One region of the Tepidimonas taiwanensis genome, then DNA from elsewhere that is predicted to be linked to it. Evidence: predicted binding sites of a transcription regulator. Region 1 holds the regulator's gene; the other holds the start of a gene.
What was found. The regulator FNR, encoded in region 1, switches genes on or off when oxygen is low (the NO sensors DNR and NnrR bind a similar motif). The targets are predictions, from matches to a motif close to TTGATNNNNATCAA.
Positions count from the first base shown of each region.

Region 1 (15,966 bases):
CTACCTGACCGGGATTCTCGTGGTGTCGGCGCTGGCGCTGTTCCTGTTCACGGCGATCGCGGGGCGGCTGTGGTGCGGCTACGCCTGTCCGCAGACGGTCTACACCGAGATCTACCTGTGGATGGAAAAGCTCTTCGAGGGCGACCGCTCGGCGCGCATGCGGCTCGACCAGGAGCCGTGGAGCCTGCGCAAGTTCGCCCGCAAAGGGGGCAAGCACGTGGCGTGGATCCTGTTCGGGCTGTGGACGGGTTTCACGTTCGCCGGCTACTTCACGCCGATCCGTGAGCTGGGTGCCGCGTTCATCGCGTGGAACCTGGGGCCGTGGCAGACGTTCTGGATTTTCTTCTACGGTTTTGCGACCTACGGCAATGCGGGCTTCATGCGTGAGCAGGTGTGCAAGTACATGTGCCCGTATGCGCGCTTCCAGAGCGCGATGTTCGACAAGGACACGATGATCGTGACCTACGACGCCGAGCGGGGCGAGCCGCGCGGGGCACGCAAGCGCTCGGCCGATCCGAAGGCGCTGGGGCTTGGGGACTGCATCGACTGCACGCTGTGCGTGCAGGTCTGTCCGACAGGGATCGACATCCGCAACGGTCTGCAGTACGAGTGCATCGGCTGCGGGGCCTGCGCCGACGTCTGTGACGAGGTGATGGAAAAGATGGGCTACCCCAAGGGGCTGGTCAAATACTCGACGCAAAACGGCATGGCCAACCGCTGGACGCGCGCGCAGATGATCCGCCGCGCGTTTCGGCCGCGGGTGCTCGTCTACAGCGCGATTTTGCTGGCCATCGTCACCGCGCTGGGCGTGAGCCTGTGGCTGCGCGTGCCGCTCAAGGTCGATGTGATCCGCGACCGCGGGGCGCTGGCGCGCATGGTCGAGATGGGCCGGATCGAAAACGTCTACCGTGTTCAATTCATGAACGCGTCGGAAGCCGAGCGCGAGCTGCAGGTCACCGTGGACGGTTTGCCGGGGGTGACGATCGCCTCCGAGCCGACGGTGCACCTGCGGCCGACCGAGGTGCGCTCGGTGCCGGTGCGCGTACAGGTGCCGCCGGGGCTGGAGCCGGGTTCGCACCCGATCGTGATGACCTTCCGCTCCGCCGATGGCGCCATCGAGGTGCGCGAAAAGACGACGTTCCTGATTCCGCGATGATGCCGCGTGCGGGTGACCCGGGTTCACCCGCATCCCTGTTTCTCCCTTCCGCCTTTACACTATGACGACGATGACTGCTGTACCCCCCACCCCATCGCCCGCGTCGCGGCCGTGGTACCGTGAGCCGTTCGTGTGGATGGTGATCGGTGGCCCGCTCGTGGTCGTGATCGCGTCGCTGATCACGGTCGCGATCGCGGTGCGCAACGCCGACACGGTGCTGCCGCGCGAGTCCGCGCCGGCGCGGGTGGCGGTGCCCAGCGATGGGTTGTCAGCCGAGGAGCGGCTGGCGGCGGAGAAGGCGCTGCTGCCCGCCAACCAGGGGCGCAACCATGCGGTCTCGCCCACTTTGCCCGAGAAAGACTGACGGCCCGCCGGGGCCGGGAGAGAGGAGACGTGACGATGCTGGCCCAACGGATACTGTGGATCGCCTGGCCCGCTTTTCTGATGGCGGCGCTGATGGAGATGGTGGTGTTCGCGTTCGTGGACCCCGCCGAGCTGCAATGGGCCGGTGAGCGGCTCGGCTGGTCGCGGCAGGCGGTGTACACGGTCACGTTCTTCGTCTTCTGGGCGTTGACCAGCGCGTCCAGCGCGCTGACGACGTTGCTGTCGATGTCGCCGTGGGAAATCAACCGCTGCCCGGTACCGCCCGACCAGCGGCCCGCCGACTGTGCGCGCAACGTCGCGGCGGTCGGCGACGGTGGCACGCCACGCTGTGGCGGCTGCACCTGAGGCGACGGCGCCGCGGCCGCGCCGCGTGGGGCTGACGCGGCCCCGTGAGCCTCACGCGTCCGTGTCGCCGTGGTTGACGATGCGCTGCAGCGCATCGGCGTCGAGGATGCGCACGTAGCGCTGTTTGACCTCGATGATGCCGTCCTCCTGAAAGCGCGAGAAGGTGCGGCTGACGGTCTCCAGCTTCATGCCGAGGTAGCTGCCGATTTCCTCGCGTGTCATGCGCAGCACCATCTCCGTCTTGGAGAACCCACGCGCGTGCAGGCGCTGCACCAGGTTGAGCAGGAAAGCCGCGAGACGCTCCTCGGCACGCATGCTGCCCAGCAGCAGCATCACGCCCTGGTCGCGCACGATCTCACGGCTCATGATGCGATGCAGGTGATGCTGCAGCGTGCTGAACTCGCGCGAGAGCTGTTCCAGCTTGTCGAACGGCAGCACGCACACCTCGGCGTCTTCCAACGCCACCGCGGAGCAGGAGTGCTTGTCCTGCACGATGCCATCGAGCCCCAGGATTTCGCCGGCCATCTGGAAGCCCGTGACCTGGTCGCGGCCGTCGACGGTGGTGATGCAGGTCTTGAAAAAACCGGAGCGCACCGCGTACAGCGAGGTGAACGGATCCCCCGCGGAAAACAGCGTGCCGCCGCGCCGCACCCGGCGGCGAAACGGGATGAGCTGCTCGAGCTGGGCCAGCTCCTCCGCACCGAGACCCACGGGAATGCAAAGCTCGCGCAGATTGCAGCTCGAACAGGCGACTTTGATGCTGTGCAGGTCCATCGGGGTGTGATCGCAGAGAAAGAGGGGGCCGCGGCCCAGTGGACCCGACCGGTTCGGGGGGCTCAAAATACGGTGTTTTCAATGATGATAACAACCCGGGGCCGCGGCACGCCGCCCGTCGGGGCCGAATGCCCCGTCGCCGGGTGGGGGCGTCGCATGTGCAGGGCGTTTGACCCACGTCAACGAGCCGGATGCCGTCCTGCGGCACAGTCCACCCTCACTGGAGTCTCTGTCCGTGAAACACGTCATCGATGAAGCCCTGCTGCGCCGGTTCGACATCCCCGGACCGCGCTACACGTCCTATCCGACGGCGGATCGGTTCGTCGAGGCGTTCACCGAGCGCGACTACATCCAGGCGCTCGAACAGCGCCGCGCGGGGTCGATGGCGCTGCCGCTGTCGGTGTACGTGCACATCCCGTTTTGTGAGTCGCTGTGCTACTACTGCGCGTGCAACAAGGTGGTGACCAAGCACCACAGCCGCGCGGCGGAGTATCTGCGCTACCTCACGCGCGAGCTGGAGCTACAGACCGGGTACGTCGGGCGAGGACACCGCGTCAGCCAGTTGCACCTGGGCGGCGGAACGCCGACGTTTCTCAGCGACGACGAGCTGGCCGACCTGATGGCGATGATCCGGCGCCACTTCGAGCTCGTGCCCGGGGGCGAATACTCGATCGAGGTCGATCCGCGCACGGTGACCGCCGAACGTTTGGCCCACTTGCAAAGGCTCGGCTTCAACCGCCTGAGCTTCGGGGTGCAGGATTTCGATCCCACCGTGCAAAAGACCGTGCACCGGGTGCAGCCGGCCGCGCAGGTGTTCGCGCTGGTGGCCGCGGCGCGCGAGCTGGGGTTCGAGTCGATCAACGTCGACCTCATTTACGGCCTGCCGCAGCAGACGCCGGAGTCGTTTCGCCACACGCTGGAGCAGGTCGAGCGCCTGCGCCCGGACCGCATCGCGGTCTATGCCTACGCGCACCTGCCGGCGCGCTTCAAGGCGCAGCGGCGCATCATCGCGGCGGAGCTGCCCAGCCCGGCCGATAAGCTCGCGATGCTGTCGCTGGCATTGGACCACCTGAGCGCGGCAGGGTACGTCTACATCGGGATGGATCACTTTGCGCTGCCCAACGATGCCTTGGCGGTGGCCAAGCGGCAGGGGCGGCTGCACCGCAATTTCCAGGGTTACAGCACGCAGCCGGACTGCGACCTGATCGCGCTCGGGGTGTCGGCGATCGGCCGCATCGGCGCCACCTACAGCCAGAACGCCAAGACGCTGGAGGAGTATTACGACGCGCTCAATCAGGGGCGGTTACCGATCGTGCGTGGGCTGGCGCTGACACGCGACGACCTGCTGCGCCGCAGCGTGATCATGGCGATCATGTGCCAGGGGCTGGTGGACTTCGAGTCGATCAACCTCGCCCACCTGATCGATTTCCGCAGCTATTTCGCGCGCGAGCTGGAGGAGCTGCGCGCGCTGCAGGCGGTGGGGCTGGTGCGCATCGACGATACGCACCTGGAGGTCACCCCGACGGGCTGGTACCTGGTGCGGGCGATCGCGATGGTGTTCGACCGCTACCTGCAGGTCGACCAGGACCGGGCGCGGTTTTCCAAGATCATCTGAACGGCCGCTCGCCCGCGGGGCGCGGGCGCCGTGTCGCTGGTAGGATGCGCGCATGTTGGCGTCGATGACGGTTTCGGCCCTGCTGATGGGGCTGGTCGGGGGGCCGCACTGCGTGGCGATGTGCGGGGCGGCCTGCGCGGGCATCGCCCGCGCGGCGGCGCCGCGCACGCGCCAGGCGCTGTGGACGTGGCAATTCAGCCGGCTGGCGGGCTATGCGCTGCTCGGGGCGCTGGCCGGGGGCACGGTGCAGGGGATGGGCTGGCTCGGGCAGCAGACCGCCGTGCTGCGGCCCGTGTGGACGATGATGCACGTGGCCGCCCTGCTGCTCGGGCTGGCGCTGGTGTGGCAGGCGCGCCAGCCGGCGTTTCTGGACGGCTGGGCGCAGGCCGTGTGGCGGCGGGCCCGCCCGGTGATGGCGCGGCTGGGCGCGCGGGCGCCAGTGGCGCTCGGACTCGGGTGGGCGCTGATGCCGTGCGGGCTGCTGTATTCGGCGCTGCTGGTGGCGTCGCTGTCGGCGTCGGCGCTGGACGGCGCCGTGATCATGGCGGCGTTTGCCGCCGGGACGATGGTGTCGCTGGCCGCGGGGCCGTGGTTGCTGCTGCGCCTGGCCGAAATGCGCTCGGGCGGCTGGGGGATTCGCCTCGCCGGCCTCGCGCTGGCGGCGACGTCCGGCTGGGCGCTGTGGATGGGGATCACCCAGCCGACGGGTCTGTGGTGCGCGTGACCGTGCGCCCCGGCAGGGTGGCGACGACGAGGCCGAGCAGCGCCAGCGCAAAGGCGATCCACTGCAGCGGGGTGAGCCGCTCGCCCATGAAGAGCACGCCGATGGCCGCGGCGCTGACGGGCAGCATCACCGTGAAGACCCCGGCGCGCGCGGCCGGCACGTGGCGCAGCCCCGTCATCCAAAGCCACACGGTCCACACGCTGGCCGCGAGTCCGTAAAACACCAGCAACCCCCACAGCGGCGCGCGCATCGTGCTCCAGTCGAACCCGACCGCGGCCCACAGTCCCAGCGGTGTCATCAGCGCCAGGCCCCACAGGTTGATGAGCGCGGCAATGCGCTGTGGTCCGACCCGGCCGGTCAGGCGCTTGCCGATGACGACATAGGCGGCTTCGCACACGACGGCGGCGAAGACGAGCGCGTTGCCCCATACGGCCAGCGGCAGCCCCAGCCATTGCCCGCCGGGCGCCGCGGCCCCACCGCCCGTGGCCTTGTCGAGCGAAAACAGCCCGATGCCGAGCGCCGCCAGTGCGATGGCGACGAGCGACCTGCCATCCAGCCGCTCGCGCAGGAAAAGCGCCGAGAGCAGCGCGACGACGGCGGGGATCGCCGCCATGATGACGCCCGCGGCGCTGGCGGTGGTCAGGCGCACGCCGTACAGCATGCACAGCGAGAAAAGAAAGTTGCCCAGCAGCGCCTGCAGAAACAACAGAGCGTTCGTGCGCCGGTCCAGCGGCGGCTCACCCGGCGGCCGGCGCGTCCAGTGCAGCATCGCCCCCGCGCCGATCAGGTAGCGCAGCCACGCCAGCAAAAAGACGGGCATGACGGCTACCAGCGGCTTGGAGAGCGCGACATAGCTGCCCACCAGCGCCATGCTGGCCGCCAGCGCCGCGTAGGCGCGCCAGGGCGTGTGGCGCGCGGCGGTCATCGGGGCGGCGGGGTGAGGATGGTCGGGCGCGCTTCGGGCAGGGTGTGCGGGTGGTCGCGGCTGTAGTGCAGGCCGCGGCTTTCCTTGCGCTGCTGCGCCGAGCGCACGATCAGGTCCGCCACCAGCACCAGGTTGCGCAGCTCCAGCAGGTCGCGGCTGACGTGGAAGCGCGAGTAGAACTCGTGGATTTCCGCCTGCAGCAGCGCGATGCGGTGCGCGGCGCGCTCCAGCCGCTTGTCGGTGCGCACGATGCCCACATAGTCCCACATGAAGCGGCGCAGCTCGTCCCAGTTGTGGCTGATGACGACCTGCTCGTCGGCGTCGATGACGCGGCTGGCGTCCCACGGCCGCACCGGGGGTGGGGCCTGTCGCGGCTGCGCGGCCATGTCGCGGGCGGCGGCGCGTGCGAAGACCAGGCATTCCAGCAGCGAGTTGCTGGCGAGCCGATTCGCCCCGTGCAGTCCGGTGTAGCTGGCCTCGCCGACGCAGTACAGCCCCGGCAGGTCGGTGCGCGCGCGCAGGTCCGTCACGACCCCGCCGCAGGTGTAGTGCGCCGCCGGCACCACCGGGATCGGCTCGCGCGTGATGTCGATGCCCAGCTCCGCGCAGCGCTTGAGGATGGTGGGAAAGTGCTCGTGCAAAAACGCCGCCGGCTGGTGCGAGATGTCGAGGTAGACGCACGGGATGCCGTGCTTCTTCATCTCGAAATCGATGGCGCGCGCGACGATGTCACGCGGGGCCAGCTCCGCGCGCGGGTCGTGGTCCGGCATGAAGCGGTGGTGGCCCAGGTGCGCGGGGAGTTTGAGGATGCCGCCTTCGCCGCGCACCGCCTCGCTGATCAGGAAGCTCTTGGCCTTGGGGTGATAGAGGCACGTCGGGTGGAACTGGATGAACTCCATGTTGCCGACACGGCAGCCCGCGCGCCACGCGGCGGCGATGCCGTCGCCGGTGGCGGTGTCCGGGTTGGAGGTGTAGAGGTACACCTTGCCAGCGCCGCCCGTGCACAGCACGGTGTGGGTCGCGGTGAAGGCCTCGACCTCGTCGGTGGCGACGTCGAGCACATAGGCGCCCAGCACGCGCCGCGGTGCCTCGCGCCGCACGGCGTGGCGGTCGCTCAGGATCAGGTCCACCAGCGCGTGCGTCTCGAAAATGTCGATGTTTGCCGCCGCCCGCACGCGGTCGATGAGCGTCTGCTGCACCGCGGCACCGGTGGCGTCGGCGGCGTGGACGATGCGGCGGTGGCTGTGGCCGCCCTCGCGCGTCAGGTGCAGCTCGCCGCCTTCCTGTGTGAACGGCGTGCCGAGCGCGCGCAGCCAGGCGATCGCCTCGGGGGCGTGCTCGACGGTGAAACGCGTCGCATCGGGGTCGCACAGGCCCGCGCCGGCGACCAAGGTGTCGTGGATGTGCTGCTCGAAGCTGTCGCCTTCTCCCAGCACGGCGGCGATGCCCCCCTGCGCCCAGGCGCTGGAGCCGTCGGCGAGCGCGCGTTTGGTGACGATGGCGATGCGCCAGTCGGTCGGCAGCAGCAGCGCGGTGGCGAGGCCCGCGAGGCCGCTGCCGATGATCAGCGCGTCGTAGGAACGGGGGGCAGGCGGCGGGGGTGGCGTGGCGGTCATGGGGATGGGTATGCGGGGCTCAGCAGGGCTGGTACGCCAGGCGGACGTAGATCGGCGCGAAGACCTCGGCCTGCGTCACCTCGATCAATTGTTCCTTGGCCAGCTCGAGCACCGCGATGAAGGTCACGACCGCGTGCACGACGCCGCGGCCCGGGTCGAACAACTCGGTGAACTCGACGAAGCGCCGGCCCTGCAGCGCGCGCAACACGCCGCTCATCACCTCGCGCACGGAGATTTCTTCGCGCGTGATGGTGTGGCGCTGCACCAGGCGCGCGCGGCGCAGGATGTCGCGCCAGGCGGCGCGCAGATCGTCGGGACTCACCTGTGGCAGGCGCGGGGCGAGCGACTGCTCGATGTGCACCTGCGCGCGCCAGAAGTCGCGCCCGCACTGCGGCAGCGCGTCGAGCGCGCGCGCGGCGAGCTTGATCTGCTCGTACTCCAACAGCCGGCGCACGAGCTCGGCGCGCGGGTCCTCGGGCTCCTCCCCATCGGCGGCCGGCGCCGGCGGCAGCAGCATGCGCGACTTGATCTCGATGAGCATCGCCGCCATCAGCAGGTACTCGGCGGCGAGCTCCAGGTTGCGTGCGCGCACCTGCTCGACGTAGCCGAGGTACTGGCGCGTGACCTCGGCCATCGGGATGTCGAGGATGTTGAAGTTTTGCCGCCGGATCAGGTAGAGCAGCAGGTCCAGCGGCCCCTCGAACGCCTCCAGAAAAACTTCCAGCGCGTCCGGCGGGATGTAGAGGTCCTGCGGCAGGGCGAACAGTGGCTCCCCGTACAGGCGCGCGATCGCCACCTGGTCCACGACCTGGGGCGAGGCATCCTCGACGGGCGGTGGCGGCAGCGCCTCGGCCGCGGCGGTGTTCACTGCAACGACGGCTCGGTCTGGTAGACGTAGGGTTTTTGCGGCACGCGCGCGGCCTGCGCCTGGCGCAGGAATTCACGGTCCTGCGGCCGGTCCCACAGCAGCGCCCGACCGGCGCGCTGCTCGGCCTCGAGGCTGGGCTTGCTGCGCTTGAGCGACTCGAGAAACTGGGTGGCGTCGGAGACGTAGTCAGGCAATCCGAGGAAGTTCATGGCAGCGATGGAGGGGTGGGATGCGATCCACCCGCCATTTTAGGGCGGCGGGTCATCGGGATAGCCTGCGTTGGGGTCGGCCGTCCAGCCCGCGAGCCGCGGCAGAAAACCCGCGCGCTCCATCAACGAGCGCGGCTGGTCGTGCAGGTGGTCGATCCACAGTCGCGCGCCGCGCCGCTCGATCGTTTCCAGCAGCGACGTGAGCGTATCCAGCCCTGTGGTGTCGAGCAGCAGCAGGTGCCGCGCGTCCAGCCGCACCATGTTACCGGGCTCGACCCGTTCGATGGCGGCCTCCAGGGCATCGAGCTTGGTGACCGCACCGAAGAAGAGCGAACCGTACAGGCGGGCACGGATTTCGCCGTTGCGCGACTGCACGTCCACGCGAAAGAGGCTGCTTTGTCGGCGCACGAACAACACCACCGCCAGCACCAACCCCAGCTCGACCGCCAGCGTCAGATCGAAGATGACGGTGACGAAGAAGGTGGACAGCAGCATCAGCCGGTAGTGCAGGCTGAAGCGCCGCATCTGCACGAATTCGCGCCACTCGCCCATGTTCCAGGCGACGAACAGCAAGATGCCGGCCAGCACCGCCAGCGGAATGTGGCGCGCCAGCGGCGCGGCCAGCAGCACGATCGCCGCGAGCGTGGCCGCGTGGACCATGCCAGCGACCCCGCTGGTGGCGCCGCTGCGGATGTTGGTGACCGTGCGCGCGATGGTACCGGTGGCGGGCATGCCACCGATCAGCGGCACGACCGCGTTGGCCACACCCTGGGCCATCAGCTCCTGGTTGGGGTCGTGCTTGCGGCCACCGGCCAACTGGTCGGCCACGCGCGCGCACAGCAGCGACTCGATCGCACCCAGCGCGGCGATGGTGAGCGTCGGCATGACGAGCTGACGCACCGTCTGCCAGCTCACGTCGGGCCACACGAAGCTGGACAACGTTTGCGGAATGCCCCCAAAGCGGCTGCCGATCGTCTCCACCGGCCATTCGAGCCACGCCGCCAGCGCACTCAGCGTCACCAACGCCACCACGGGCGCCGGCAGGCGCGAGGTGGCGCGCAGGGCCGACACCTGATCGAAGCCCTCTAGCCGCTGCCGGAAGGCCGAATCGACCGCCCACAGCCGGGGCCACACAAACAGTCCCACGACGCACAAACCCGCGAGCGCGATGGCATAGGGGTTGACCGTGTGCAGACTGCCCCAAACCGTGTGCACGATGCCAAAGAAGTCGGCGGGCATCTTCTCCACGCGCAGCCCCAGCGCGTCGCGCAGCTGCGATAGGCCGATGAGCACCGCAATCCCGTTGGTAAAGCCCGTCACGACGCTCACCGGCACGAAGCGCACCAGCGTGCCCAGACGAAACCAACCCATCACAAACAGCAGGATGCCGGCACAGAAGGTGCTGACGAGCAGGCCGCCGACGCCGTGCTGCTGCACGATGCCATAGACGATGACGATGAAGGCACCCGCCGGCCCGCCGATTTGTACCGAGGTGCCGCCCAGCGCTGCGATCAGGAAGCCCGCGACGATGGCCGTCCACAGGCCGGCCTGCGGTGGCAGGCCGCTGGCGATGGCAAACGCCATCGCGAGGGGCAGCGCGACCACACCGACCGTGAGGCCCGCGCCGATGTCCTTGGCCAGTCGCTCGCGCGAATAGGCACGCAAGTCGTCAAGCAGACGGGGATGGAAACGCGATAACGACGACAGATCCATGGGGCGCTCCGGGAAAAACGGGTAGGGGGCGGCAAGCGGCGGCCGGCCGTCCCGGAGGCCCACAGTGGTAGCGCCGCGTGATGAAGCGGCGTCGTGCGGTCAGGGCGTGCACGCGGACCATCGTGAGGTGCTACGGAGGATGAACCGACAGTGTACACCCGGCACGGGGTGGCGCGTCAGCGGATGCGCATCCCGGGCTGGGCACCGGGGTGCGGTTCGAGGATGAAGAGCCCGGGCTGCGCTTTCTCGTCGGCGTGACTGGCGGCGAGCACCATCCCTTCGCTGACGCCGAACTTCATCTTGCGTGGCGCGAGGTTGGCCACCAGCACGGTGAGCTTGCCCACCAGGTCCTCGGGCCGGTAGGCCGACGCGATGCCCGAGAAGACATTGCGGTGGCGGCCTTCGCCGACGTCGAGCGTCAGGCGCAGCAGCTTGGTGGACCCTTCCACCCGCTCGCAGGCGACGATGCGCGCCACGCGCAGATCGACCTTGGCGAAATCGTCGATCGTGATCGTGGGCGCGATCGGTTCGCCGCCGGGCGCTGTCCCTTCGGCGGTAGTATCCACGGCAGGGGTGGCCGCCGGGGCAGGGGCGGGCTCGAACAGCGCGTCGAGCGCCTTGGCCTCGACGCGCTGCATCAGGTGTTCGTAGGCGCCGATCCCATGGCCCGCGCCCAGCGGCTGGCGCGCGTTGTCGAAATCGAGCGGCGCGCAGCGCAGGAACGCTTCCACCCGTTCGGCGGTGGCGGGCAGCACGGGCTTGAGCATCGCGGTGAGCACACGGAAGGCCTCGATGCACGTGGTGCACACGTCGTGCAGCCGACCCGCCAGTTCCGGCTGCTTGGCCAGCTCCCACGGTTTGTTCTGGTCCACGTAGGCGTTGACGCGGTCGGCCAGCGCCATGACCTCGCGCACGGCCTTGCCGTACTCGCGCTCGGCCCACAGCTCGGCGACCGCGGGCACCGCGGTCTGCAGCGCATCGAGCAGCGCCTCGCCGTCCGGCGAGATGGCGCCCAGCCGTCCCTCGAAGCGCTTGGTGATGAAACCCGCGGCGCGCGACGCGATGTTGACGTACTTGCCGATGAGGTCGCTGTTGACGCGGGCGACGAAATCGTCCGGGTTGAAGTCCACGTCCTCCACGTGCGGGTTGAGCTTTGCCGCCAGGTAGTAGCGCAGCCACTCCGGGTTGAGCCCGAGGCGCAGGTAGCGCATCGGGTCGATGCCGGTGCCGCGGCTCTTGCTCATCTTTTCGCCGCTGACCGTGATGAAGCCGTGCACGAACACGTGCGTGGGCGTCTTGCGGCCGGAGAAATGCAGCATCGCCGGCCAGAACAGCGTGTGGAAGTAGGTGATGTCCTTGCCGATGAAGTGGATCTGCTCCACCGCCGGGTCGGCGATGAACTCTTCGAACGTTTGCGGGGTGCGCGACGGGGCGTGCCAGTGGTTCGCGGCCTGGCCCTTGTCGAAGTGGTTCTTCAGGCTTGCCAGATACCCGATCGGGGCGTCGAGCCAGACATAAAAGTACTTGCCCGGCGCGTCCGGAATCTCGATGCCGAAATACGGCGCGTCGCGGCTGATGTCCCAGTCCCCAAGGCCGCCCTGGCCGTTATCGTCCTTGGCGAACCACTCGCGGATTTTGTTGACCACCTCCGGCTGCAGCCGACCCGGCGCGCCGGTCCACTCCTCTAGAAACTGCACGCAGCGCGGGTCCGAGAGTTTGAAGAAATAGTGCTCGGACTGGCGCAGCTCGGGCTGCGCGCCCGACAGCGCCGAGTAGGGGTGGCGCAGCTCGGTGGGCGTGTAGACCGCGCCGCAGGCCTCGCACGAGTCGCCGTACTGATCCGGCGCGTCGCAGCGCGGGCACTGGCCCTTGATGTAGCGGTCCGGCAGGAACATGCCCTTGACCGGGTCGTAGAACTGTTCGATCGCGCGCACCTCGATCAGCCCAGCCGCTTTCAGCGCACGGTAGATGTCCTGCGCGAGCTGGTGGTTTTCCGGCGCGTCGGTGCTGTGCCAGTTGTCGAAGCGGATGTGAAAGCCGTCGAGGTACGCCGCCCGTCCCGCGGCGATGTCGGCGACGAACTGTTGCGGGGTTTTGCCCGCCTTCTCTGCGGCGATCATGATCGGCGCGCCGTGCGCGTCGTCGGCGCCGACGAAGTGCACCTCGTGTCCCTGCAGCCGCCGTGTGCGCACCCAGATATCGGCCTGGATGTACTCCATGATGTGGCCGATGTGGAAGTGGCCGTTGGCGTAGGGCAGGGCGGTGGTGACGAAGAAGCGGCGCTGGGGCATGGGAGCTGATCCGGTGGCGGCCCGTCGCGGGGCCCGGGGTGCGCCTCGGGGCGGCGCAAATCCGGGATTTTACTGAGGGCACTGTCCGCGCGGCGGCGGGGTATCGGTGTGTGAGCGGCTAGACTTCGGGCCACGGCCTGCGAGAGATGAAGGCCCAACCCAGCGCGTCCGGTCGTGACGTTTGGTTGTGATACCGGTCCAAACCACCCCGTGCACCGATCGTCGGTTTTTTGACCTCCACCCCGGATCAGGAGAGCCATTCCCCATGAGCGTCGACACCCAGGCCCTGCTGCAGGCGTTGCAGACCGTCGTCGATCCCCACACCGGCAAAGACTACGTTTCGACCAAGGCGATCAAGAACCTGCAGGTCACCGGCGCGGACGTGTCCTTCGACGTCGAGCTGGGCTATCCGGCCAAGAGTCAGCACCCCGCGCTGCGGCAGGCCCTCATCGCGGCCGCCAAGGGCGTGCCCGGGGTGGGCAACGTGTCGGTGCAGATCGTCACGAACATCGTTGCGCACGCCGTGCAGCGCGGCGTGCAGCTGCTGCCGCAGGTGAAGAACATCGTCGCGGTCGCCTCCGGCAAGGGCGGCGTGGGCAAGAGCACGACCACCGTCAACCTGGCGCTGGCGCTGGCGGCGGAGGGCGCGCGCGTCGGGATTCTGGACGCCGACATCTACGGGCCCAGCCAGCCGATGATGATGGGCATCGAGGGTCGCCCGCAGAGCGTCGATGGCCAGACCATGGAGCCGCTGGAGAACTACGGGCTGCAGGTGATGTCGATCGGCTTCCTCGTCGACAAGCACGAGGCGATGATCTGGCGCGGACCGATGGCCACGCAAGCGCTCGAACAATTGCTGCGCCAGACGAACTGGAAGGCGCTGGACTACCTGCTGGTGGACATGCCGCCGGGCACGGGCGATATCCAACTGACCCTTTCGCAGCGCGTGCCGCTCACCGGCGCGGTGATCGTGACGACGCCGCAGGACATCGCGCTGCTGGACGCGCGCAAGGGCATCACGATGTTCCAGAAGGTCGGCGTGCCGATCCTCGGCATCGTCGAGAACATGGCCGTGCACGTGTGCCCGAACTGCGGTCATGTCGAGCACATCTTCGGCGCCGACGGCGGCAAGCGCATGGCGGCCGAGCTGGGCGTGGCGTACCTGGGTGCCCTGCCGCTCAACCGCCAGATCCGCGAGCAGGCCGACGCCGGCCAGCCCACGGTGGTGGCCGACCCGGACGGCGAGATCGCCGCGCTGTACAAGGCGGTGGCGCGCCAGGTGGCCATCACCATCGCCGGCAAGGCCAAGGACTATTCGCGCAAGTTCCCGACCATCACGATCAGCCGGGATACCTGATGGGTTGGCTTGCAGCGCAGGCTCGTGGGGGCAGCGCTGATTGGATGAGGACGGTGCTCACCCGTGCGCGTCAGCGACAGTCCGGGGCGCACATCGTGGGCGAGTTGCGCTAGAGTCTGCTCCGTGCGCCACGTCCAGAGGTACGACATGGGTTTTGCATCCGAAGCGCCTGCGCGCACCCTGCTGACCGGCGTCGTCATGCGCCGCGAGCCGGTGGCGGGGCCGATGGCCCGCTGGCAGCCGTGGCGCTGGGTGCTGGCGGACGTGGTCGTGCTGCAAGGGCCGCCCGGCGTCGCCTGCGTGCAATGGCCGTCGGAGGTGCCGGCGGGCCCGCTGGCGCTGGAGCCCGCCAGCGGCGCGGCCTCTCCCGACGTGCACCACTGGGGGTTCCCGGGGTTTCCGGTCGTACTGCATCCGGAGGATGCCGAGGGGCTGTACCTGAACCTGACCTCGCCGCAGCCGTGTTTCTGGGTGATGTGGCGCGAGGGCGAATCCGAGGACGAACTGCCCGCACCGCAGATCGTGACGCTGAGCTACCACGATGCGGGCCGCTGGCTCGACGCGCAGGAACGCGTCGATCAGGTGCCGGCCCCGGCGGACGTGGTGCGCTGGATGGCGGCCTTCGTCGAACACCATTACCGCCCGGAGCCCAAACGCCGCGCGCGGCCGGCGAGCTTCCAGCCACTGACCGACCGCTTCGGGCAGCCCGCGCGCATCAGCACCGGCGAGCGCCGCCGTGGCCCGGCCGGCGATAGCACGGGGGACGGGGCATGAGCGAGGCGGAAGGCTTCTTCGCCCGCTGGTCGCGGCGCAAGGCGCAGGCGCGCGCCGGTGTGCCGTTGCCCGAGCCGGCGGGGGACGGGGTATCCTCGGATGTGGGGGCCTCTGCCGCCCCGGCGCCGGAGCCGACGACGCCCCCGGGGCGCCGGAACGATGCCGCGCCCGCGCAGACCGAGACGCCGGTAAACGTGACGCGGACCTCGGCGGTCGCGCCGGACGCGTCGGCGCCGCCCGAGCGCCCGCTGCCGACGCTGGAGGACGTGCAGCGCCTGACCCCCGACGCCGATTTCCGCCCCTTCGTCGACCGCCGTGTCGCACCGGAGGTGCGCAACGCCGCGCTGCGCAAGCTGTTTGCCGATCCGCACTTCAACGTGATGGACGGGCTGGACGTGTACATCGACGACTACTCCCGGCCCGACCCGCTGCCGACGGCGATGCTGCGCAATATGGTGGCGGCGCGCTTCATGAAACTCGTCGAGGAGGCCGAACCCACGGCGCCGGGCGCGCGCGCGACGCCCGCGGCCGACGGCGGAGCATCGCATCCGGCGGACGGGGACATGCGGAACCCTGCCGACCCGGTACCACCGCCGTCCGCTGCGCTGCACCTCGACGGCGAAGGCTCCGACAGCGGCAATGGCCCGGACGGCGCCGACGGCCCGGTGTCCGCCGCCGTGCACCGGCCGCCCCCGCAGGAGAACCCGACCCGATGACCACGCTCGTTTGCAACTGCAACCGCACCATGCCGCTGGATGGCGCGGCGCTGGCGCGCGCCCTGGGGGAGCCGATCGAGGTCTACACCGCGCTGTGCCGGCGCGAGGCGCCCGCGTTCCAGCGCGCCGCCCGTGCGCCGGAGTCCACGCTCACCGTCGCCTGTACGCAGGAGCGGCGGCTCTTTCTCGAACTGGCCGAGGCCACCGAGGGGGTGCCGAGCCCCGAGGAGCGGCCGATCCGCTTCGTCAACATCCGCGAAACCGGGGGCTGGTCGCGCGACGCCGCGCAGGTCACGCCGAAGATCGCGGCCCTGCTGGCGGCGGCGCGCCTGCCAGAGCCGGACCCCGTGCCGACGGTGCGCTACCACAGCCAGGGCCGGCTGCTCATCATCGGGCCGCTGGACGCCACCGAGGCGTTGGCCGACCGGCTGGGCGACGTCTGGGACGTGACGCTGCTCGCGCTCGGCGGCGCGGGCCGGCAGACGCGCGGCCACCCGGT
Region 1 covers NZ_CP083911.1:1,901,598-1,917,563, reverse strand. Annotated here, with positions in the region: gene ccoG (cytochrome c oxidase accessory protein CcoG) at 1-1,156, shown strand, start outside; gene LCC91_RS09045 (hypothetical protein) at 1,227-1,520, shown strand; gene LCC91_RS09040 (hypothetical protein) at 1,556-1,885, shown strand; gene fnr (fumarate/nitrate reduction transcriptional regulator Fnr) at 1,937-2,659, opposite strand; gene hemN (oxygen-independent coproporphyrinogen III oxidase) at 2,889-4,274, shown strand; gene LCC91_RS09025 (sulfite exporter TauE/SafE family protein) at 4,327-4,998, shown strand; gene LCC91_RS09020 (DMT family transporter) at 4,967-5,923, opposite strand; gene nadB (L-aspartate oxidase) at 5,920-7,539, opposite strand; gene LCC91_RS09010 (segregation and condensation protein A) at 7,559-8,407, opposite strand; gene LCC91_RS09005 (DUF3460 family protein) at 8,404-8,616, opposite strand; gene LCC91_RS09000 (SulP family inorganic anion transporter) at 8,656-10,329, opposite strand; gene metG (methionine--tRNA ligase) at 10,506-12,620, opposite strand; gene apbC (iron-sulfur cluster carrier protein ApbC) at 12,886-13,977, shown strand; gene LCC91_RS08985 (DUF3305 domain-containing protein) at 14,125-14,751, shown strand; gene LCC91_RS08980 (DUF3306 domain-containing protein) at 14,748-15,467, shown strand; gene LCC91_RS08975 (4Fe-4S dicluster domain-containing protein) at 15,464-15,966, shown strand, end outside.

Region 2 (15,966 bases), 1.1 Mb from region 1:
CCCGGCGCTGGGCAGCACGCGCGTGTGGTACTGCGGTCGCGCTGCACCCTCGTGGTAGATGCGGATCAACAGCTCACCGATCAGACCCGCGACGATCAACTGCGCCCCCATCAGCACCGCCATCACCCCGACGATCAGCAGCGGCCGCGATCCGATGTCCTCCCCCGTCAGCTTGAGCGCGAACAGATACGCCAGCACCAACGCCCCTGGTGTGAGCAGCCACAGGCCCAGGCCCCCGAAGGCGTGCAGCGGCCGCTGCCGGTAGCGCAGGAAAAAGACGATCAGCACCAGGTCGAGGATGACGCGAAACGTGCGGTCGATGCCGTACTTCGACTGGCCGCGTGTGCGCGCGTGGTGCCGCACCGGCACCTCGACGATGTGGGCGCCCGCCTCCCGCGCGAGCGACGGAATGAAGCGGTGCAGCTCGCCGTAGAGGTGGATGCGCTCGATGATCTCGCGCCGGTACGCCTTGAGCGCGCAACCGTAGTCGCGCAGCCGCACGCCGGTGGCCCAGGAGATCAGCCGGTTCGCGAGCACCGAGGGCAACCGCCGCGACAGCGCCTTGTCCTGCCGCTGATGCCGCCAGCCGGAAATCATGTCCACCGTCGGGTCTGTCTCCAGGCGCTCGATCATCGCCGGGATGTCCAGCGGATCGTTTTGCAGGTCGCCATCGAGCGTCACGATGTAGCGCCCGCGCGCGCGCTCGAACCCCGCCTGCAGCGCGGTGGACTGCCCATAGTTGCGCGCCAGCGCCACCGGCCGCAGCCACGGGCGGCTGCCCGCCAGCTCCGCCAGCAGCGCCACGCTGCCGTCGCGTGAGCCATCGTCCACACAGATCAGCTCGAACGCCCAGCGCGTCGGCCGCAGCGCCGCCTCCACCCGCTCGACCAGCTCACGCAGGTTGTCCACCTCGTGGTACACCGGGATCACCACCGAAACGTCGATGGCGTCGTCCGCAGGCGACGGAAAAGACGGCAACGGGGCGGTGGAATCGGACATGCGCGGGCTCAAAGAAAGGGGCGACGGGTGCCGTCCCCGCGGACGGTTGTCACACAGAGGGAGGACGATCCCCACCATCAGCGGGCTATCTCAGACGCGGCCGATTGTAGCCAGCGGGGTGCCTATACTTCGCGACGCCGACGGGCCCCTGTGTGGCGACGTTTCACCCCCCCGCCACGTGGACGAGGACCGCCATTCGGACGATAGCCGCCGCTCTGCCCTCTGCACCACCGCCTCTGGATCACTGCTTCACCGCGCGCCGCGCCCCACGCATCCATGACAACGACCATCCACCCCACCCCGCCCCTGCGCATCGCCGTCGTCGGCGCGGGCTTTGTGGGCGTGGCCAACGCGCTGCTGCTGGCCCAGCACCAACCGGTGACGGTGGTGGACATCAACCCGCGGCGCGTGGCGGCGTTACAGGCGCGTCAGAGCCCCGTGGTCGATGCGCTGGCGAGCGAGTTCCTGCAGCGGGGTGACTTGCAGCTCGGCGCCACCACCGACGCGGCGGCAGCACTCGCCAGCGCCGACGTCGTCTTCATCGCCACCCCCACCGACTACGACCCCACCACGAACGCCTTCGACACCACGAGCGTCGAGGCGGTCGTCGCGCAAGCGCTCGCCGCGCACCCCAGCAGCACCCTCGTCATCAAATCCACCGTGCCGGTGGGCTTCACTGCGCGGCTGCGGCAGCAGCACGGGACGGATCGCATCGTCTTCTCCCCCGAGTTCCTGCGCGAGGGGCAGGCGCTCGCCGACAACCTGCGCCCGAGCCGCATCGTGGTGGGCGACCGTGGGGAGCGCGGCGCGCTCGTGGCCGAGCTGCTGCGTCAGGGTGCGCACCGCGCGGACGTGCCCGTGCTGCTGACCGACCCGACCGAGGCCGAGGCGATCAAGCTCTTTGCCAACACGTATCTGGCGATGCGCGTGGCCTTCTTCAACGAACTCGACACCTACGCCGCCACGCACGGGCTGGACACGCGCCAGATCATCGAGGGCGTGTGCCTCGACCCGCGCATCGGCGCGGGCTACAACAACCCAAGCTTTGGCTACGGCGGCTACTGCCTGCCCAAGGACACCAAGCAGCTGCTGGCCAACTACCGCGACGTGCCGCAAAACCTCATTGCCGCCATCGTCTCTGCCAACGCCACGCGCAAGGACTTCATCGCCGACGACGTGCTGCGGCGCTTGCAGGTGCTCACCGCCGATGGCAGCGCCGCGCGGGTCGGGCGCGTGCCCACGGTGGGCGTGTACCGGCTGGTGATGAAGCAGGGGTCGGACAACTTCCGCGCCTCCGCCATCCAGGGGGTGATGAAGCGCCTCAAGGCCAAGGGCGTGCCTGTCATCGTGTACGAGCCGACCTACGAGGGCGAGCACTTCTTCCAGTCCCCGGTGGTGCGCGACCTCGCGGCGTTCAAGGCACAATCAGACGTGATCCTCGCCAACCGGCGGCACCCCGACCTCGAGGACGTCGCGCACAAGGTCTACACACGGGATCTGTTCGGCGGCGACGGTTGAGGCGGCAAGGCCTACCCGCCGCCGTTCGAAGACATTCAGCCCCAGCGGCGGCCACTGAAGCAAAAACGTCTGCTGGACTCCTGGGAAGTGCTGCGCGCCAAAGCCAAGGTGCCGTCAGCAAAAAAGCGCCCCTTGTCCGGGGCGCTTTTGCAGGGTCGCGAAGGATTCGTTGAGCGCCGCGACGCACAGCGCGGCCTCGTCCTTCGGATCGGCGGCATTTTGTCCGTCAGTGCACCGTCGGCCCGAACTGGAACTGCCCTGGCGCGCGGATCGGGTCCACGTCCACGGTGATCGTGCTCTTGGGCGGGAAACGCCCTTCGAGGATCAGCTTGGACAGCGGGTTCTCGATGCGCTGCTGGATCGCGCGCTTGAGCGGCCGCGCCCCGAACACCGGGTCGAACCCCACCTTCGCCAGTTCCTCCAGCGCCGTATCGGTCACCTCCAGCGTCAGGTCTACGCGCGCCAGGCGCTCCTGCAGCGTGCGCAGCTGGATGCGCGCGATATTCTTGATGTGCTCGCTAGAGAGCGGGTGGAACACCACGGTCTCGTCGATACGGTTGAGGAACTCGGGCCGGAAATGCGCCTTGAGCTCCTCCCACACGGCTTCCTTGATGTCCTCCACGTCCTGCCCCGCCATCGCCTGGATGCGGTGCGAGCCGATGTTGGAGGTCATCACGATCACCGTGTTCTTGAAGTCCACCGTGCGCCCCTGCCCGTCCGTCAGGCGCCCGTCATCGAGCACCTGCAGCAGCACGTTGAAGACGTCCGGGTGGGCCTTCTCCACCTCGTCGAGCAGCACCACGCTATAGGGCTTGCGCCGCACCGCTTCGGTCAGATACCCGCCCTCGTCGTAGCCGACGTAGCCCGGCGGCGCGCCGATCAGGCGGCTCACCGAGTGCTTCTCCATGAACTCGCTCATGTCGATGCGGATCATGTGCTCCTCGGTGTCGAAGAGGAACGCCGCCAGCGCCTTGCACAGCTCGGTCTTGCCCACGCCGGTCGGCCCGAGGAACAGGAACGACCCCAGTGGCCGGTTCGGATCCGACAGGCCCGCGCGCGCACGGCGGATGGCGTTGGACACGGCGACGATGGCCTCGTCCTGGCCGACGACGCGCTCGTGCAACTTGGCTTCCATCTGCAGCAGCTTTTCGCGCTCGCCCTGCATCAGCTTGGACACCGGGATGCCCGTGGCGCGCGAGACCACCTCGGCGATCTCTTCCGCGCCCACCTGCGTGCGCAGCAGCTTGAAGCCCTTGCCCGCACCGCTGCCGGATTCGCGCGCCTGCGCTTCCTGCAACCGGCGCTCCAGCTCCGGCAGGCGGCCGTACTGCAACTCGGCGACCTTGTTGAAGTCGCCCTTGCGCTTGAGCTCCTCGATCTGGAAGCGGATGCGGTCGATCTCTTCCTTGATCTGCGCCGAACCCTGCACCTGGGCTTTCTCGGCCTTCCAGACCTCCTCCAGGTCCGCGTACTCGCGCTCGAGCTTGCTGATCTCTTCTTCGATCAGCTCCAGCCGCTTGCGCGACGCCTCGTCGGTCTCCTTGCGCACCGCCTCGCGCTCGATCTTGAGTTGGATGAGTCGCCGCTCGAGCCGATCCAGCGCCTCGGGCTTGGAGTCGATCTCCATTTTGATGCGCGCGGCGGCCTCGTCGATCAGGTCGATGGCCTTGTCCGGCAGGAAGCGGTCGGTGATGTAGCGGTGGCTCAGCTCCGCCGCTGCGACGATCGCCGGGTCGGTGATCTCGACACCGTGGTGCAGCTCATACTTCTCCTGCAGGCCGCGCAGGATGGCGATCGTCGCCTCGACGCTGGGTTCATCGACCAGCACCTTCTGGAAGCGCCGCTCCAGCGCCGCGTCCTTCTCGATGTACTTGCGGTATTCGTCGAGCGTCGTGGCGCCGATGCAGTGCAGCTCGCCGCGCGCGAGCGCCGGTTTCAGCATGTTGCCCGCGTCCATCGCGCCCTCGGCCTTGCCCGCGCCCACCATCGTGTGGATTTCGTCGATGAAGAGGATGATGCGCCCCTCCTCGGCGGCAATCTCCTTGAGCACGGCCTTGAGCCGCTCCTCGAACTCGCCGCGGTACTTGGCACCGGCGAGCAGCCCGGCCATGTCCAGCACCAGCACGCGCTTGTCCTTGAGCGTCTCCGGCACCTCGCCGTTGACGATGCGCTGGGCCAGCCCCTCGACGATCGCGGTCTTGCCCACGCCCGGCTCGCCGATCAGCACTGGGTTGTTCTTGCTGCGGCGCTGCAGGATCTGGATGGTGCGGCGGATTTCGTCATCGCGCCCGATCACCGGATCGAGCTTGCCCTGACGGGCGCGCTCGGTCAGGTCCAGCGTGTATTTTTTGAGCGCCTCGCGCTGGCCCTCGGCCTGCGGATCGTTTACCTTCTGCCCGCCGCGCACCGCGTCGACCGCCGCTTCCAGCGCCTTGCGGTTGAGGCCGGCCGCACGCACCGCATCACCGAACGACGTCTTGCTGTCGGCCAGCGCCAGCAGGAACAGCTCGCTGGCGATGAACTGGTCACCGCGCTTGATGGCTTCTTTCTCGGCCGCCTGCAGCAGCGTGACGGTGTCGCGCCCGACCTGCACCTGCTCCTGACCCTCGACCTGGGGCAGGCGATTGAGCGCCTCTTCGGCCGCCTTGGTCAGCGCGCCAACGTTGGCACCGGCGCGCGTCAGCAGCGCGCGCGGGCCGTCCTGCTGCAGCAGCGCCGCCAGCACGTGCGCCGGCTCGATGTAGGCGTGGTCGCGGCCCAGCGCCATCGATTGCGCTTCGGCCAGGGCTTCCTGAAACTGGGTGGTGAGTTTGTCGATCCGCATGAGGATGGCTCCAACAATGAACTATCCTGGATGTGGGGGAATGTGCCGGGATTTCAAGCGGCCCGTCCTGATGCGGATCAAATGGACGCACCACGCGACCCCGCGTGGTACCGTGCGCCCGATCAGCCCCCAACGGCGGCTACGCGCGACGAAACGGCTGGGCAGCCCGCCACGCAAGCGGGCTTATGCGCTGTTGCGCGCCGTGATTCCCCAACGCGCCAGCGCCGCGTCGTCGCTGACGCGCGCGTCCACCCAGCGCGCGCCCTCGGGCGTCTGTTCCTTTTTCCAGAACGGCGCTTGGGTTTTCAGGTAGTCCATCAAAAACTCGCAGGCCTGAAACGCCTCGCCCCGGTGCGCCGACGTCACGGCGACGAGCACGATCTGGTCCTGCGGCTGCAGTGGCCCGACGCGGTGGATGACGCGCACGCCGCGGATGTCGAAGCGGCGCGCCGCCTCGTCGATCATCGCGTCGATAGCGCGCTCGGTCATCCCGGGGTAATGCTCCAGCTCCATCGCGGCGACCGCCGCCCCGTCGTTGCGGTCACGCACGGTGCCAACGAACGCACACACCGCGCCGACGCCCGGGTCGCCGGCGCGCAGCGCAGCCACCTCGGCACCGAGGTCGAAGTCCGCGGTCTGGATGCAGACACTGCGCTGCTGTAGGGCCATGCCCGTCACCCCCCGGTCACCGGCGGAAAAAACGCCACCTCCGCCCCGTCGCGCAGCGGGGTGGCCTCGTCGGCCATGACCTGGTCCACCGCCACGCGCAGCGCGCGGCCGCGCGCCAGCGCCTCGGCCCAGGCGCCACCGCGGGCGATCAGCTCGTCACGCAAAGCGGCGACCGTCACCGCCTGCGTCTCCACCGTCTCGGCGGCCGTGCCGAGGGCTTCGCGGATGGCGGCAAAAAATCGCAGCTGTATCTTCATCGACGCACGTCATGACAGGTTGGACCGGACGGCTCACGATGATACCGGAGCGCCTGGCGCGACGCGATGCGCGACCCAGTCGTCCACGGGTCTGGCGGGCGACCACAGGAACCCTTGCCCGCGGCGCACCCCGCGCGCGGCGAGAAAGTCGCGCTGCGCGGCGGTCTCCACGCCCTCGGCGACGAGCTCCAGCCCCACCGCATGGCCAAGCTGGATCAGCGACTCGACCAGGGCGTCTGCCTGCGGATTCGTGCCGATGTCGCGCACGAAGCTGCCGTCGATCTTGAGCGTATCGAGCGGCAGCCGGCGCAGGTACGCCAGCGACGAGTAACCGGTGCCGAAGTCGTCCACCGCCAGGCGCACGCCCTGCGCCTCCAGCCGCTGCAGGCCGCCGCGCGCCTGATCCTCGTCGAGCAGCACGCTTTCGGTGATTTCCAGCTCCAGCCGGCTCGCCGGCCAGCCGCTCGCCTGCAGGTGGCGTAAGACCTCGTCGGCAAACGCCTCGCCGGTGAGCTGCAGCGGCGAGACGTTGATCGCCAGCCGCTCGAGCGACCAGCCCGCGGCCTCCAGCCGCTTGCCGTGCTCGAACGCGAGCGCCAGCACCAGCTGCCCCAGCCGCGGCATCAGCCCGCCGTCCTCCGCCAGCGGGATGAAGGTCGCCGGCGACACGTGGCCCCAGCGCGGGTGTTGCCAGCGCAACAGGCCCTCCGCTGCAACGATGCGGCCGCTGGGCAGATCGACCTGCGGCTGCCACCACAGCGCGATGCTACGGTCCGCGATCGCCTGCGCCAGCGCCTCGCGCATCTCGCGCGCCTCCTGCGTCGCCTGACTGAAACCCGCTTCGTACACGACCACGCGGGCGCGGCCGGTCGATTTGGCGCGGTACATCGCCTCGTCCGCGTGGCGCAGCAAGGTCACCGCGTCGCGCCCGTCGCGCGGCGCCAGGCACAGGCCGACACTGGCCGAGATGTGCGTGCGGTGTTCACCGAGTTCGAACGGCTGCTCCAGCGCCGCGACCACGGCGCGGGCACGATCCTGCGCGGTGGCCGGGTCGATATCCTCCAGCACCAGCGCAAACTCATCGCCGCCCAGCCGCGCGACCGTGTCCCCCCCGCGCACCAGCTCGCGCAGGCGTTGCGCCACCTGCTGCAACAGCGCATCGCCCACGTCGTGCCCCCAGCTGTCGTTGACCTCCTTGAAATGGTCCAGGTCGACATAGAGCACGGCCAGCGGCGCGCCGGTGCGCGCCCCGCGGGCCAGCGCGTGCTGGATGCGCTCGAGCAGCAGCCGGCGGTTGGGCAGGTCCGTTAGCGGATCGTGCAAGCCCACGTGCAGCAGCCGCTGCTCCGCCGCGGTCAGCGCCTCGACCTCGCGTTGGAGCTGGGCCTCGCGCCGCTGCAGCCGCCGTTGAAAGATACGCAGCCGCCGGCGCATATCGTTCATCGCCTTGGCGAGCGCCTGCACCTCGACGGTGCGCCAGTCGGTGCGCACCGGGCGGCTGAACGACAGCCGCCCCACGGCCTCGGCCGCCCGGGCCAGATACTCCAGCGGGCGCGCAAACTGCTGCGCCCCGCGCCGGGCGGCCCACAGCGCGGCGATCGCCACCGCCAGCGCGAAGCCCGCGAGCAACGCCAGCCAGCGCCCCAGGTGGGGCACGAAGTCCCACCACGGCGCAGCGAGCCACAGCGACAGCTCCCGGTCGCCAAGCATGACCGCCCGCCGCGTGACCCACCAATGGGCGTCCGGAAAGCCCAGACGGGCCGGCTCGGACGCCTCGCTGCCGGGCTGCGCCAGCGCCTGCCGGATCACGGGGGGCGCCGTGTCCGCCGCCGTGGGCAGGCGCCACGCCCCCGTGGCCGTGGCCGATAGCGTCAGTGGCGCGTCCGAGCGGCCGAACACCTGCCCCGCCCCATCCACCATCACGGCCAGCCCCCGCGGGCCGAGCGGCAGGCCCTTGAGCATCGCGTCGATCTCCGACGCGCGCAAGTCGAACCCCACGGCCCACGGTTCCCCTTGGGGGCTGCGCCACGCCAGTGCCGCCGTGATGCCCGGCTCCCGCGTCGTGAAAAAGACGTAAGGCTCGGTCCAGCGCACCTGACCGGGCGTGGCCATTGCCAACCGATACCACGGCCGCTCGCGGGCGTCGTAGGCGAGCGGCTCGCGCCACGTGCGCAGCACCCGCCCGCTGTCGTCCAGTGTCATGAAGTGCTGCACGTCGCCCCAGCGGGCACGGTCGGTCAGACGCACGAACCATTCCCGCTGCGCGGGACGCCACAGCAGCAGCCAGCCCTGTCCCCGCCCATTGCCGGCGACGATCGACGTCACGAGCGGCATCGACGCGATCGCGTGTTGGGCGAGGTGCAGGAACGGCTCGGGCGCGTCGACCGAGGGCGGGTTGGCCTCGAGCGCGTGGGCGAACACCTGCAGCGCCTGGCGGGTGGCGCCGAAGTCGGCCTGCAGCCGCGCATCGACCTCGCGTGTCGCGGACACGAACGCATGCTGCGCCGCGTGCTGCGCCATCGGCCACACGATGCCCACCGCCGTGAGCCCCGTCAACGCCAGGATCACCGTCAGCGCCCCGGCGAGCAACCGGCGCTGCAACAGCACGCGAAACGGGACGCGGACCTGCTGCGGCGCGGTGGCGGTTGGAACGCGGGGAGCGGTAGCCACGGCGCGCAGCGGGAGCGCGGTTCAGTCGAACCAGTCCGCCAGGGGCAGGTAGCGGACCACGTCGCCGTGGGCGATGGTGCCGCCGGCGGGCTTGTCCACCAGGCCGTCGGCCCAGGCCATCGAGGTCAGCACCGACGAGTTCTGGTTGGGGAATAGGTCCAGCCCCCCGACGCTGTTGCGCCGCACGCGCAAAAATTCGCGCCGCTTGTCGGGGGTGGGGACGTCGAAGTGCGCGACCATCGGCAGTGCGGGCGGCAGCGCCGCCTCCACGGCTGCGCCGCCCAGCCGCAGCAAGAACGGCCGCGCCAGCAGCAAAAAGGTCACGAAGCTCGACACCGGGTTACCCGGTAAACCCAACACGTGGCAGCGCCCCTGCCCGCCGGCGCGGGCGCGGTCGATCCAGCCGTGGGCAAACGGCTTGCCCGGCTTCATTGCCACCTGCCACAGGTCCAGCGTGCCCAGCGCCTGCACCACGGGTTTGACATGGTCGGCCTCGCCCACCGACACGCCGCCGGTGGTCAGGATCACGTCGTGCCCGGCGGCCGCATCCAGCAGCACCTCTTGCGTCGCCTCGCGCGTGTCCGGAATCGGCGGCAGCACGGTCACCTCGCACCCCAGCCGGCGCAGCAGCGGCTCCAGAAAATAGCGGTTGGAGTTGTAGATGGCCCCGGGCGGCAGCCGATCCGGCGGACACTGCCCCGGCAGAATCAGCTCGTCCCCCGTGGAGGCCAGCGCGACCCGCAGGCGGCGCACGACGGTGAGGTGGTCCGCCCCAATGGACGCCGCCAGTCCCAGATGCGCCGCGGCGAGCCGCGTGCCCGCAGGCACGACCGCCGCCCCGGCGCGGACGTCCTCGCCGCGGCGGCGTACCCACTGGCCGCTGGCAGGCGCGGCGCTGAAGCGCACCCAACCGAATGCCCCCTGGCTGGCTTCGGCATCGACCGGCGCATCGGCCGCGCTGGCTTCCTCCTGCATGATGACGGCATCGGCCCCCGCCGGCAGCGGCGCGCCGGTGAAGATGCGCGCGACCGTCCCCGGCTGCAGCGCGGCCCCAAAGTGGCCGGCCGCGATGCGCTGCGCCACGGGCAGCGGCCGCCCCGCCGCAACGGCGGCAGCGACGTCCGCGCTGCGCACCGCGTAGCCGTCCATCTGGCTGTTGTCGAAGCCCGGCACGTCCAACGCCGACACGAGGTCGCGGGCCAGCACCCGCCCCGCGGCGGCTTCGGTCGCGACGGATTCGACCTCGGTGACCGGCGCCACGCCGTCCAGCAAGCGCGCGAGCGCCTCCTCCAACGCCATCAGGCCAGGGCGTGCGGGTGGGGCGGCTGGGACAGGTGTCGTCATCGCATGGGGCTCAATGGGCTCTATGGGCTCGATGAGGCTCAACTTTGGCGGCAGACCGACTCGATGTAGGCCTTGACCCGTTCGGCATCGGCGGGCATGACCTGCACGCGCTTGGGCAGGTCTTCGATGCCCGCAAAGCGCGCCGGCCGCTCGGGCTCCCGGCCGATGGCCTCGACGATGGTCGCAGCAAATTTGATCGGCAGCGCGGTTTCCAGCACGATCATCGGCACGCCGCTTTGGCGATACTCGCGCGCCACCTTGACGCCGTCGGCGGTGTGCGGGTCGATCAGCACGCCAAAGCGCTCCCACGCGTCGCGGATGGTCGCCAGGCGGTTGGCGTGCGTGCTGCGGCCGCTGACGAAGCCGTAGCGGTCCCGCACTTGGGCAAACGCCGGGTGGGCCGAGAGGTCGAAGCGCCCGTCGCGCGCCAAGGCGTCTGCGAACAGCGCGCGCGTCGCCGCTGCGTCGCGCCCGAGCAGGTCGAAGACGAAGCGCTCGAAGTTGCTCGCCTTGCTGATGTCCATCGAGGGGCTGGACGTCTCGTACGTGTCGGCGCTGCCGCGCACGCGGTACACGCCGGTGCGGAAAAACTCGTCGAGCACGTCGTTTTCGTTGGTGGCGACGACGAGCCGCTCGATGGGCAGCCCCATCATGCGCGCGATATGCCCGGCGCAGACGTTGCCGAAATTGCCGCTCGGCACGGCAAAGCTCACACGCTGGTCGTCGCGCTCGGTGGCCTGAATCCAGCCGGCGAAGTAGTACACCACCTGCGCCAGCAGCCGCGCCCAGTTGATCGAATTGACAGTGCCGATGTGCCAGCGGCGCTTGAAGTCCAGGTCGGCGCTCACCGCCTTGACGATGTCCTGACAGTCGTCAAAGACACCTTCGATCGCGATGTTGTGGATGTTGGCGTCCATCAGGCTGTACATCTGCGCCTGCTGAAACGGACTCATGCGCCCGCGCGGGCTGAGCATGAAGACGCGGATGCCGCGCTTGCCGCGCATCGCGTATTCGGCCGCGCTGCCGGTGTCGCCGCTGGTCGCGCCCAGAATGTTGAGCGTCTCGCCGCGGCGCGCCAGTTCGTATTCGAACAGGTGGCCCAGCAACTGCATCGCCATATCCTTGAACGCGAGCGTCGGGCCGTTGGACAGCGCCTCCAGCCACAGGCCGTCTTCCAGGTGGCGCAGCGGCACGATCTCGCCGGTGCCGAAGACCTCCGCGGTGTAGGTCTTGCGCAGCAGCGCGCGCAGGTCGTCGGCCGGGATGTCGTCGATGTAGAGCGACAGGATTTCGAACGCGAGTTCGGCGTAGCCCTGCTCGTGATAGACGCGCCGCCAGCGCGCCAGCGTCGCCGCATCGACCTGCGGGTAGGTTTCCGGCAGATAAAGGCCACCGTCGGGGGCCAAGCCTTCTAGCAGGATATCGCTGAAGCGCCGCCGCTCGGGGTGGCCGCGGGTGGAGAGGTAGCGCATCAGGCCAGCTCCTCCTTGCGGATGCGCACGATCGGGGCGAGCACCGTCGGCAGCGCCTGGATCGCGGCGAGCGCCTGATCCATCGTGCCCTCCGTCGTGTCGTGCGTCAGGATGATGAGGTCGGTCTGCGTGCTGCCCTCGCCGCCGACTTCGTCGGCCTCGCGCTGCAGCACCGCGTCGATGCTGATGCCCGCGCGCGCCAGGATCCCCGTCACCTCGGCCAACACGCCGGGCTGGTCCGCCACGCGCAGGCGCAGGTAGTAGCTGGTCATCACCTGCGCCATCGGGACGATGGCCAGATCGCTCATCGCGTGCGGCTGGAACGCCAGATGCGGCACGCGGTGCTGCGGATCGGCGGTGTGCAGGCGCGTCACGTCCACCAGGTCGGCGATCACGGCGCTCGCCGTCGGCTCACTGCCCGCGCCCTTGCCGTAGTAGAGCGTGGTGCCCACCGCGTCGCCCTGCACCACCACCGCGTTCATCGCCCCTTCGACGTTGGCGATCAAGCGCTTGGCCGGCACCAGCGTCGGGTGCACGCGCAGCTCCACCCCACCGGCCACGCGCTTGGTGATGCCCAGCAGCTTGATGCGGTAGCCCAGCTGCTCGGCGTAGCGGATGTCGGCCGCCTGCAGCTTCGTGATGCCTTCGACGTAGGCTTTGTCGAACTGCACCGGGATGCCAAACGCCAGCGCGCTCATCAGCGTCGCCTTGTGCGCGGCGTCGATGCCCTCGATGTCGAACGTGGGGTCGGCCTCGGCGTAGCCAAGGCGCTGCGCCTCCTTCAGCACGACGTCGAAGTCCAGCCCCTTGTCGCGCATTTCGGACAGGATGAAGTTGGTGGTGCCGTTGATGATGCCGGCCACCCACTGGATGCGGTTGGCGGTCAACCCTTCGCGCAAGGCCTTGATGATGGGGATGCCACCGGCCACGGCCGCCTCGAACGCCACCATCACCCCCTTGGCCTGCGCGGCAGCAAAAATCTCGCTGCCGTGCACCGCCAGCAGCGCCTTGTTGGCGGTAACGACGTGCTTGCCCGCGGCGATGGCTTCCAACACCAGTTGACGGGCGATCCCGTAGCCGCCGATGAGCTCGACGACGATGTCGATGTCGGGGTTGGCGATCACCGCGCGGGCGTCGGCCACCACCTGCGCCGCATCCCCCACGATGCCGCGCGCGCGCTCGGTGTCGAGGTCGGCCACCATCGTGATGGCGATGCCACGGCCTGCGCGGCGCCGGATCTCCTCCTGGTTGCGCTGCAGCACGCGGAAGACGCCGCTGCCCACGGTGCCGATGCCCAGCAGGCCCACTTGGATGGGGGGAAGTTGAGTCATGTTCGCTCTTCGGATCGTTCGTCGTAACGCGGTGGGTAAAGTCAGGGGGGCCAGCGCTTCAGTCGGTACCGTAGCGGCGCCGCAGGTGGCCGAGGAAGCGCGCAATGCGCCCGATCGCCTCGGTCAGGTCGTCCTCGTGCGGCAAAAACACCAGGCGGAAGTGGTCCGGCGTCGGGTAGTTGAAGCCCGTACCCTGCACGATCAGCACCTTTTCCTCGGCCAGCAGGTCGTAGGCGAACTGCTGGTCATCTTCGATCGGGTAAACCTTGGGGTCCAGGCGCGGAAACATGTACAGAGCGGCCTTGGGCTTGACACAGGTGACGCCCGGAATCTCGGTCAGCAGCCGGTGCGCCAGGTCGCGCTGGCGGCACAACCGCCCGCCCGGCGCCACCAGGTCGTTGATGCTCTGGTAGCCGCCCAGCGCCGTCTGGATCGCCAGCTGCCCCGGCGTGTTGGCGCACAGCCGCATCGACGCCAGCATGTTGAGGCCCTCGATGTAGTCTTGGGCGCGGCGCTTGTCGCCGGAGACGATCATCCACCCCGCGCGGTAGCCGCACGAGCGGTAGTTCTTGCTCAGGCCGTTGAACGTCACAAACAGGATGTCGTCCGCCAGCGACGCGATCGAGGTGTGCACGTGGCCGTCGTAGAGCACCTTGTCGTAAATCTCGTCGGCGAAGATGATCAGGCCGTGCTTGCGCGCCAGCGCCACGATCGCCTGCAGCACCTCCACCGGGTACAGCGCGCCGGTGGGGTTGTTGGGGTTGATGACGACGATGCCCTTGGTGCGCGGCGTGATCTTGCGCGCCATGTCGTCCAGGTCGGGGATCCAGCCGTTGGACTCGTCGCACAGGTAGTGCACCGGCGTGCCGCCCGACAGCGACACGGAGGCCGTCCACAGGGGGTAGTCCGGCGCCGGCACCAGGATCTCGTCCCCGGCGTTGAGCAGCGCGTTCATGCTCATCGTGATGAGCTCGCTGGCGCCGTTGCCCAGGTACACGTCGTCCACCGTGACGCCGGCGATGCCCTTTTGCTGCGTGTAGTGCACGATGGCCTTGCGCGGCGCGAACAGGCCCTTGCTGTCGGTGTAGCCAGCCGCCTGCGGCAGGTTGCGGATCATGTCCTGCACGATCTCGTCGGGCGGCTCCAGCCCGAACACCGCCAGGTTGCCGATGTTGAGCTTGATGATCTTGTGCCCGTCTTCCTCCATCTGACGGGCTTTTTCGAGCACGGGGCCGCGGATGTCGTAGCAGACGTTGGCGAGTTTGGCCGACTTGTGGATCACGGGATGCGACATGGCGCGCGCGGGGATGCAAGGGGTGGAACCTATAATTTCACCACAGTTTTTTGGCGATCCCGCCCCGGTCCGTCCATGAAATTTCAGCCCGACCGCATCGACGCACTCGCCATCCAGGCCCATGGCCCGGGGTGGTTGGTAATCGCGGGACAGCGCTACGAGTCGAGCATGATCGTCGGCGCCGACGGGCGGCTCGAGCCGTGGCCGTGCGCGCGCCACGGCGACCTGACGGCCGCGCACTTCGACGCCCTGGCTACTGACGGCACCGAGGTGGTGATCTTCGGCAGTGGCGAGCGGCTGCGCTTCGTGCATCCGTCGCTGCTGGCGGGCCTGATCGCGCGCGGTATCGGCGTCGAGACGATGGACACGATGGCCGCCGCGCGCACCTACAACATCCTGGCGGGCGAGGGACGCCGGGTCGTGGCCGCGCTGCTCATCGAAACGGGCGTGAAATAAGCTAAAATATCACAATGTTCGGCGCAGCCCAACCCCGCTCGTCGCCGAACGCCATCGCGCCGCGTGGTGGCGGGCGCTCACGAGCGGGTGATGGGGTCTTGCGGCGTTTTTCCGGACGCTTCCGACTGACCATCCAACCACGCAGGGGATACGCTCAATGGCCGTCGTCGTCAATAAACCCATTCCCGAATTCGAAGCCAAAGCGACCGGCGGCATCACCGTCACCCACCAGTCCCACCTCGGGCAAACGCTGGTTCTCTATTTTTATCCGAAGGACCACACCCCGGGCTGCACGACCGAGGCGATGCAGTTCCGCGACCGCTACCAGGATTTCGTCGCGGCCGGTGCGGTGGTGTTCGGTGTGTCGCGCGACAACATGAAATCGCACGAGGACTTCAAGGCCAAGCTGGAGCTGCCGTTCGAGCTGATCGCCGACACCGAAGAAAAAATGTGCCACATGTTCGGCGTGGTCAAAAACAAGATCATGTACGGCAAGAAGGTCAAGGGCATCGAGCGCAGCACCTTCCTGATCAGCCCCGAGGGCATCCTCTTGCAGGAGTGGCGCGGCATCAAGGTGCCGGGTCACGTCGACGAGGTGCTCAAGGCCGTGCAGATGCTGGAGAAAGTGGCCTGACCGACCGGCCACACGCGACACGAGGGACCCGGCGCGGGTCCCTTGTCGTTTGGAGGCCACGCTGCCGCGGTGAGAGGCGTTTTTCTGGCATCATCGTCTTATGCCATTGCCTCCCCCTCCGCGCCGCAAGGCGGACCGTGTCCAACTGAAACCCTCCCCGCGTGCTCGTGACGCCGAAGCGGACGAACGCGTCCTCGACGCCCTGTCGGCGGCGTCCCCTGTATCGGCTGGCGAAGGGGACGCCGCTGCGGTGTCCGCGGCCCCGTCGTCCTCCCCTGCCCCGGCGCCTGCCGCAACCGGCGGGCCGTCGCGGCGCACGCGGCGCCGCCAGGCGGCAGTCGGGGCGGTCGAAACAGCCGCGGCCGATACGGCGGTTGCCGATACCGCCGCGGCCCCGATTGCGGAAGCACTGCCTCAGGCCGTGGGTACCCCCGGAAACGGAATGCCCCCCACCACGCCGCCGCAGGTGCCCGCCACGCCACGCACCACCCCAGCCAC
Region 2 covers NZ_CP083911.1:826,834-842,799, reverse strand. Annotated here, with positions in the region: gene LCC91_RS03880 (glycosyltransferase family 2 protein) at 1-999, opposite strand, end outside; gene LCC91_RS03875 (nucleotide sugar dehydrogenase) at 1,306-2,517, shown strand; gene clpB (ATP-dependent chaperone ClpB) at 2,744-5,341, opposite strand; gene moaE (molybdopterin synthase catalytic subunit MoaE) at 5,525-6,010, opposite strand; gene moaD (molybdopterin converting factor subunit 1) at 6,016-6,267, opposite strand; gene LCC91_RS03855 (bifunctional diguanylate cyclase/phosphodiesterase) at 6,301-8,937, opposite strand; gene LCC91_RS03850 (molybdopterin molybdotransferase MoeA) at 8,959-10,281, opposite strand; gene thrC (threonine synthase) at 10,320-11,753, opposite strand; gene LCC91_RS03840 (homoserine dehydrogenase) at 11,753-13,084, opposite strand; gene LCC91_RS03835 (pyridoxal phosphate-dependent aminotransferase) at 13,143-14,378, opposite strand; gene LCC91_RS03830 (Mth938-like domain-containing protein) at 14,454-14,834, shown strand; gene LCC91_RS03825 (peroxiredoxin) at 14,992-15,468, shown strand; gene LCC91_RS03820 (PhoH family protein) at 15,569-15,966, shown strand, end outside.
Region 2: the regulator FNR is predicted to act here: its motif matches at 5,409-5,422, upstream of clpB (ATP-dependent chaperone ClpB).